Regions from separate parts of the Desemzia sp. FAM 23990 genome, predicted to be linked through region 2. Evidence: riboswitches for the same ligand, from Rfam matches in the RefSeq annotation. Region 2 holds a riboswitch; the other holds the start of a gene.
The links. Region 2 has a riboswitch for lysine ahead of ACEN4I_RS05660 (Na+/H+ antiporter NhaC family protein). Riboswitches for the same ligand answer to the same signal wherever they lie in the genome.
Positions count from the first base shown of each region.

Region 1: it holds a riboswitch for lysine, as region 2 does, so the genes downstream of both, ACEN4I_RS08750 (YfcC family protein) here and ACEN4I_RS05660 (Na+/H+ antiporter NhaC family protein) in region 2, are expected to answer to the same signal.

Region 1 covers NZ_JBGQQW010000020.1:8,671-13,106, reverse strand. The annotation lists gene thpR (RNA 2',3'-cyclic phosphodiesterase) at 1-447, shown strand, start outside; gene ACEN4I_RS08755 (NUDIX hydrolase) at 486-1,106, shown strand; gene ACEN4I_RS08750 (YfcC family protein) at 1,164-2,564, opposite strand; lysine riboswitch at 2,718-2,864, opposite strand; gene ACEN4I_RS08745 (LytS/YhcK type 5TM receptor domain-containing protein) at 3,051-4,436, shown strand, end outside.
Region 2 covers NZ_JBGQQW010000010.1:29,015-33,450, forward strand. The annotation lists gene ACEN4I_RS05660 (Na+/H+ antiporter NhaC family protein) at 692-2,413, opposite strand; lysine riboswitch at 2,519-2,695, opposite strand; gene ACEN4I_RS05665 (hypothetical protein) at 2,788-3,489, opposite strand; gene ACEN4I_RS05670 (DUF368 domain-containing protein) at 3,688-4,436, shown strand, end outside.

The DNA of each region.
Region 1 (4,436 bases), on a different contig from region 2:
CATTTCACTTCTCTAATGAACTTCCATTTGACGCTGCAGTTCATTGGAGAAACACCCCATAGCGATATCTTAAGGTCAATTGTTTCGTCTGTAGCAGGAGATTCAAAACCTTTTGACCTTTCCTTAGATCATCTAGGTCAATTTCTCAAAAAGAATAAATCCATCTTATGGGCTGGTCCTGATTCTGATCAACAGTTAAATGAATTGTACGAAAAACTCCATCAACATTTTTTGCACCACCATTTAGAGATGGAAAAGAGGTCATATGCTCCTCACGTTACATTTGGCAGGAATATCGTACTCCTTGATTCTTTTGAGCAAATGAGACAAGAATTGAATTGGAAAGCTGTTCCTGTAACGATCGACAACATCACTTTATTTGAAAGTACTCGTATCCATGACCAGTTGGTCTATCGTCCAATTGCAAGATATCAAATAGGTCTCTAGGTGCGGGTGCGAAAAGACAGAAAAGAGGGGAGAATCATTTGTTAGAAAACATCCAACATTTTTTTTCAGAATATCAACCAAAAGCATTACACGTCAAAAGAGAATATGCTGTCCTGATCCCGATCATCATGGTGAAAGGATTTCCGCATATCTTATATGAGGTCCGCAGTCAGCATATTTCTCAACCAGGAGATACGTCTTTTCCAGGAGGTAAAGTAGAACTAGGAGAAAGCTATCAAGAGGCTGCCGTACGAGAAACGATAGAAGAATTGCAGATCCCAGGTGAATCCATCCAAGTTATCGGAGAAATGGATTTTATCGTCCAAAACAATTCTATTATCCATTCTTTTATAGGAGAAATTAAAGGGATCGATATCAAAGACATCGTTTGGAACGAAGAAGTGGCTGAAGTGTATACAGTTCCACTACGGTACTTCATGAAAAATGAGCCTGATTACTATTCGGTGGACATGATGATGAATTACCCTAAAGATTTCCCTTATGATCGTATTCCAAATGGGAAAAACTACAAATTCCGTCATGCGCGAAATCAGATTGCTTTTTACAATTTGGATGATCATTACTTATGGGGGTTCACCGCTTCATTGACACAACGATTGATCAGTTTAGTGAAAGAACACCATTTACTAGACAACTAAAGACACAAAAAAGTGAGGCGCACGATGCAGCCTCACTTTTTTTGTGTCTTCAGTTGATTAAAAAGGACCATATTGAATAGCGTTTGCGATCAATAAGAAAATCAGTCCGATAGTCAGCCAGATTCCCATCAATTTACCGATAAATTTCAACCAAGTATCATAAGAAACTTTAGCAATCGATAATTGTGCCATTAATACACCAGATGTCGGAATGATTGAATCCATAAAGCCATCTCCGAATTGGAAGGCCAGTACAGCCGTTTGTCTAGTGATACCAAGAGTATCAGCTAACGGAATCATAACTGGCATTGTAGCAGCTGCTTGTCCGCTGCCTGAAGGAATGAAGAAGTTAACGACGATTTGTGTAAGGTACATCCCCACAACAGCTAATGAGTCTGGTAACGAACTGATTACATTAGACAAACCATTGATTAACGTATCAATGATCAACCCATTTTCCATGACCACTAAAATAGAGCGAGCAACACCAACAACTAGGCCGGCAAAGACCATTTCTTTTGCTCCCACAACAAAAGACTCCGCAATTTCACTGGGTCTCATTCTGGAGATGAAACCCGTTAAAATTCCCATTCCTAAGAAGACTGAACCAATCTCTACAATAAACCAGCCATATTGGAATACACCGTAACCGATGATGGCAAATCCGCCGACAAATACAAGCAACGTTGCTAAATGGCGCTTAGTGAATGGAGGAAGGTCGTCGAAATTGATGGTCCCTTCCGTCACATGAGTGCCTTTTTTACGGTTGTACAACAAACTATTTTCTGGATTTTTTTTCACTTTTTCTGCATAACGCATCAAGTAAGCAGAAGTAACGATCCACAAGATCGCTAAAATAATTAACCGGAAACCGACTCCCGAGAATAAAGGCAATTCGGCAATTTCCTGAGCGACTCCGACAGAAAACGGGTTCATAAAACCAGCGAAGAAACCAATGGCTGCTCCCAGTGAAATCATCCCCAAACCAACTAAGGCATCGTACCCTAATGCTAAAGCAAGTGCGACTCCAATGGGAATAAATACAATCGTTTCTTCAGAAAGCCCCATTGTAGATCCTAAAATACCAAACACTAAAATCAAAATAGGGATGACCCATTTTTCTTTTCCTTGTAATTTTTTAACCAGCAAGCTGATCCCCGAACTGATCATTCCTGAATCGGTAATCAGTTGAAAAGCACCACCTACAATAAATAAGAAAAAGATAATGTCAGCTGTCTCTGTCATTCCCGTTGGAATAGACTTTAATACATCAAATAAACCTTGTGGGTTAGAATCCACTACTGTATAGGAATTCGGAATAACAACTGTCCGTCCATTCACCTCAGTTCGTTCAAATTGCCCTGCAGGCAACACATACGTTAGAATCGCCATCACAATTGTAAAAGCTATCAGCGTTACAAATGTGTGAGGGATTCTAGACCTTTTTTGTTTCTCCATGGTAAATCCTCCTAATCATTTCTTGAAACGAAATACTACTAAATAAAATGTATTCCCTTGAGTACAGAAGCAGAGTAAGCTCTTAAAAAACGCAAAAAGACTATGAGCAAAAGGGCCCATAGTCTTTTCCGTTATACTATACCTTCTGCCCGCAATATGAAGAGCTCTCCTAAAAACAAATTTGGGCAATTTGTTCAGGCAGTGTTACGCTTATTTAGCGTAACCCCAGTACATCTGCACTTCGGCGATAATTCCTTTCAGAAAACCCTACTCTTAATTACCGCAGCCTCTACATCACATTGAATAATATTCAGTTTCTTAACCGCTACAAACTATACAGGATTCACTTTATAATTGCAATATTTTAGGGGAAATTCTAAGAAAAAGGGCATTTTTTAATTCAATGCAAAAAATTATTTGAATAAAATCTCACTATTTTGAAAAGATTAGTGTAGACTAAGAATAAATGAATAGGAGGCGTGAAAGGTGTTTTCATTATTTATTCTCATGCTTGAAAGAGGCGGTCTAATTATTATTCTGGCTTATTTGCTGATCAATATTCCTTATTTTAAAAATATTTTGACAAATCGCTCTCGGATGAGTTCGAAGCTCAAATTAATTGTGATGTTTAGTGTATTTGCTTTTATTTCTAATTACACGGGTGTGGAGATCAATCAAGACGAAATGATCGTCAATCAATTTGTCACACAATTATCTGCAAATTCTGCTCTAGCTAATACACGTGTATTAACGATTGGTGTATCTGGATTGATCGGCGGCTCATCCGTCGGTATTATTGTCGGTCTTGTTTCAGCTGTCGTCCGCTTCTTCCAAGGTGGAGGCGATGTTCACATTTATATCTTGTCTTCAGTACTGATTGGATTGTTTTCCGGTTATTTCGGTAGCCGATCCATCCAAAAGAACACTTACCCAACTGCTTATGAAGGCTTGGTGTTAGGATTTATGATGGAACTGATCCAAATGGGGTGTATTTTCTTATTGGGAAGCGATTACGCCGAATCGTGGAGCTTGATTCGGTTCATTGCTTTGCCCATGATGCTGACGAACAGTATCGGTACAGGTATTTTTCTCTCCATTATTGAAACGACTCTTCACCAAGAAGAACAGACAAAAGCCGTCCAGACTCATGATGTGCTGCAGCTGGCAAATCAAACGATGCCTTACTTTCGTTCCGGATTGAATGAAGAATCGTGTGAAAAAGCTGCTCGAACGATCCAACAATTTATGAAAGTGGACGCTGTGAGCATTACCAATCAAGAAAGGATTTTGGCCCATGTAGGAGCAGCTAGCGACCATCACATTCCTTCTCTTGAGATATTGACCGACTTGTCGAAAAAAGTTTTGCATACCGGAAAGGTCAGTGAAGCCCATTCTCAAGAAGAGATCGGGTGCAATCATATGGGCTGTCCATTAGAAGCAGCAATCGTGATCCCGTTAAAATCCAAACAGAAAACCATCGGGACCTTAAAAATGTACTTTACAGATAAAACACAACTTACCTTTGTCGAGCGTCAATTGGCAGAGGGATTAGGCAATATTTTCTCCCAACAAATCGAATTGGGAGAAGTTGAATGGCAAAGCAAATTATTGCAAGATGCTGAGATCAAATCGCTTCAATCACAAGTCAATCCGCATTTTTTCTTTAACACGATCAATACTATATCCGCGTTGATCCGTATAGACAGCGAAAAAGCCCGCTCGCTGCTGCTTCAGTTGAGTCAATTTTTCCGTTCTAATTTAACGGGAGCTCGAACCAATTTGATTCCTTTGACGAAAGAACTGCAACAAGTAGAAGCCTTCCAACGCTTAGAAGAAGCCCGCTTTCCTGAACGCTATCAACTAGAGGTCCAT
Region 2 (4,436 bases):
AAGTATTCATCAAGTGGCACTGTATTTTGGTCTCACTTGATCACTAAATCCGCTTTATTCTTCAAGTGACGCTTCTTTTGTACCTCACTTGATCACTAAATCCACTTTATTCTTCAAGTGACGCTTCTTTTGTACCTCACTTGATCACTAAATCCGCTTTATTCTTCAAGTGACGCTTCTTTTGTACCTCACTTGATCAGTAAATCCGCTTTATTCTTCAAGTGAGGCTTCTTTTGAGACTCACTTGATCACTAAATCCGCTTTATTCTTCAAGTGACGCTTCTTTTGTACCTCACTTGGTCACTAACGCCACTTTATTCTTCAAGTGACGCTTCTTTTGTACCTCACTTGATCAGTAACGCCACTTTATTCTTCAAGTGACGCTTCTTTTGTACCTCACTTGATCACTAAATCCACTTTATTCTTCAAGTGACGCTTCTTTTGTACCTCACTTGATCAGTAAATCCACTTTATTCTTCAAGTGACGCTTCTTTTGTACCTCACTTGATCAGTAAATCCACTTTATTCTTCAAGTGACGCTTCTTTTGTACCTCACTTGATGAATAAAATACACCAGTCTTATCTGCTTCGCTTTGCAATTAAAAAAGAACCCGTCACCGAGTTCTTTTCTTTCAAAAAATTGATTCAGATACTTTTCGTTTTCGAAAAGTTCACCTATTAACACTCATTTCTACTCACCCAATTGCGCCTCTGGTTCGTCTACTGATTTCCCGAAGAAATATAGGAAAGCTGCTGTAACGATCATAGACACCGGCAACACGATCCAAATCGGCAAACCTAATCCTGCTGGCAGGAAACCAAAGAGAACAGAAATGATCCCAACAACAATCGCGTACGGCAGTTGCGTTTGCACGTGGTCTAAGTGGTTTACACCCGCTCCCATAGAAGACAGAATGGTCGTATCCGAAATAGGCGAACAGTGGTCTCCAAAGATCGCTCCAGTCAATACCGCTCCTGCTGAAATTACAATAAATTCCGGGTCTCCAGAAATCCCTGCTGCTAATGGAATCGCTAACGGCATCAAGATCCCCATCGTTCCATAAGAAGTTCCTGTAGCAAATGCAATAACGGACCCCAATATGAAAATAATAGAAGGCAACAAGAACGCTGGTAAAGAATCGGATAGTAAAGATACCAAGAATCCAGCTGTTCCTAAATCAGTGATCGAAGCACTTAATGACCAAGCCAACAGCAAAATAGCTCCTGTAATGATCAGCGACTTCATTCCATTGATCCATGTATCAACAGCTTCTCCCCACGTAAAGGTTTTTTGTTTCACACCCATTGCCATAGCCACAAGACTAGCCAGTAAAGCAGCTTGGAACAACACGATGCTGGCGTCAGAAGCACCAAACGCTTCTTGGATAGCCGAAAAAGAAATGGGACTGCTTTGCATAGATTGGATCAATTCGGCGTTTTCTCCCGCCATGATTGCATTGTATCCATTAAAGTAAAATCCGATCAATGATGCTGCAATCAATGTACCTATCGGAATGATGGCATTCCAGATACTTAATTTGACACCTTCTACTGGTTCCATTTCATCCAACTCACTGGAAGAAGGACTCGGGTTGATCTCTTCTATATTCGTTGGATCAAATTTTCTCGCTCTTCTTTCTGCCTTGAGCATCGGTCCAAATTCTTTTAAAAATAGGGCTGTACAGACGACAAACAATAGCATCAAAATGTTGTAGAAGCGGTAAGGAATCGTTTCAATAAAGACACTATAGGCATTCACCGATTGTCCGATTGCTTCATAACCATCTTGGATCAAGCCAACTTCATACCCAACCCATGTAGAGATCAACGCAATTCCGGCAACTGGAGCGGCTGTGGCATCGACAATAAAGGCCAATTTTTCACGCGAGATTTTCTTTTCATCTGTTACGGGACGCATGACCGGCCCAACGATCAACGCATTGGCATAGTCGTCAAAAAAGAGAAATAATCCCAATAACCATGAAATCACTTGCGCACTGATTGGGCCTTTAGCTTTTGAAGCCAGTGCATTTGCTACCGCTCTGGTCCCGCCCATTTTAGTCATCAAAGCGATCAAACCGCCGATGACCAATACTTGCAGAATGATTCCGGCATTATAACGGTCAGCTAGTGAAGATAAAGTATACTCCACAATACTTAAAAATGACTGAACGATTGCAAACAACACATTTCCATCCACTGAATGCAGCACCATTGCTCCTGCAAAAATCCCTAAAAATAAAGATATGATGACATTTTTTGTTACGAATGCCAGCAGTATAGACACTACAGGCGGAACTAATGAAAACCAGCCAAACTGAATGGCGCCATCTGCGCCAGTCGTAAAGTCAGCTGAAAAAGTAATAAACACAAACGCTAACGCAATTATTCCAATAACTATATTTTTTTTCACTACTAAACTCCCTTTCTTTTTGAGCACAAAAAAAGCGATACCTAGAGCTCTAATCAACTCAAGGCATCACTTTTGTACATAGCATTATATACATTATTTGACCTTTTTGCTGATAGTCCTCCACAAATTTTTGTAAATTTATGACAGTGATCAGCATATTCTGCTGACCCCCAGCTTCCAATATTTGGCCATATTGCAAACTTCGGCGATTCATCCTTTCTAGTCACTTCATCGTGCCATCTCTGTGACTGTACTTTTAAAAATCGCGCCTCTATCTTTTTTTGTATTCCATGCTATATTACACAATATTTTTATGGGTTGCAACCCATGTGCGGTATTTTTTCAGTGGACTTTCTCTTTCGGTGATTCGTACATTAATTTCTTGGTGCCTTTCTCTCTTGTTTTCTAAGATTAAGAAATCCAGCAATACACACTACAAGAGCACTTAATGCGTCTACGATCAGATCCTCCATCGTATCGACCAAAGCATCACGTCCAACCAACACCGTTCTATCCGCTGTAATAAATTTCTGCATGTTGGTTCCTAAAACAGTATCTGCTAAAAATTCATAAATTTCCCAAATCGTTCCTGCCGCCAGTGCAAAACAAAAAGCAAACAAAGCGACAAAAATCGGGCTTAAATGGATGTTCACTTTTTCTGAATCGTTAAAGAAACTGACTACCACAAAACCTAAAGCTCCTAGCATCGCTCCGCTAAACATGTGAAGAATCAAGTCCCAACTGGGAACACGATAGTAAAAATCTCGTACTTCTCCTAAATAGATTGCACAAAATAAGAATACAAAGTACATAACTTCCATGATATCAGGGATGTTCACCGAAAATTTCCGTTCAATGAGTGACGGAATAAACATGACGATCACACCTACTAAACATTGCAACAATGTCAATACATAATCACTTTTTACTTTTTCGTATCCGTTGTCTGCTACGCCTGAAGGAGCTGTAAACAACATATATACAGCATAAATAACGGATAATGCCAATAATACCAACACAACTCTACCAACTATATCTTTCCACCTGGCTGATTTGTCTTCACTTTTATGATTCACTCTTATAACTCCTCCAAAATAATCTATAAAATCTTATTTTACCACACGAATAGTACCAGAACCTATCAATTTGATAAGATTTACCTTATTTTTTGACACTTAAAAAAATTTAAAGAAAACCGAAGAAAGATTGCTATCTATTTGGTATTTCCGTACAATTATGAATGTATTTATTATCACAACATAAGGAGATTAATAATGAGTTATATATGGATGGTTTTAAAAGGTATGTTAATGGGAATAGCCAACATTATTCCAGGGGTCAGCGGAGGAACTATGGCGGTTTCACTAGGGATTTACGATGACTTGATTTATTCGATTACACATTTAGTTAAGGACTGGAAGAAAAGCTTCCGCATCTTGCTTCCTTTAGGCGGGGGATTGGTTTTAGGCATTATTGGTTTTTCTTATTTAATCGAAGTCTTGCTTAGCCAATACACGTTGCCCACTGCATTAGCCTTTATTGGATTGATATTAGGTGGGATTCCGATCTTGGCAAAATCTTTTTTACTCGCTTTACGTCAAGAACAAAAGAAAGTTTCATTTTTCCACATTGCATTATTCATTGTCTTTTTTGCTCTTGTTGTCAGTCTTGCACTAGTTCAAGCAGAAGGAAATACGATGTCAACTATCACTCTTTCATTTGGATCAGTCATCACCATGTTCTTTATCGGGGTCATTGCTTCGGCTACTATGGTCGTACCAGGCGTTAGTGGATCACTGGTACTTATGGTCCTTGGTTATTATTATGGTATTCTAAATTCGGTCACCGGCTTTTTTAATGCTTTAACTTCCATGGATATGGGGCAATTATGGCATTATACAGGAATTTTGTTCCCGTTTGGCATAGGTGTTCTAGCAGGGATTTTCCTAATCAGTAAATTGATTGAGTACTTGTTTACAAATCACCCTACTTTAACTTACAGCGGAATTCTTGGATTAGTTTT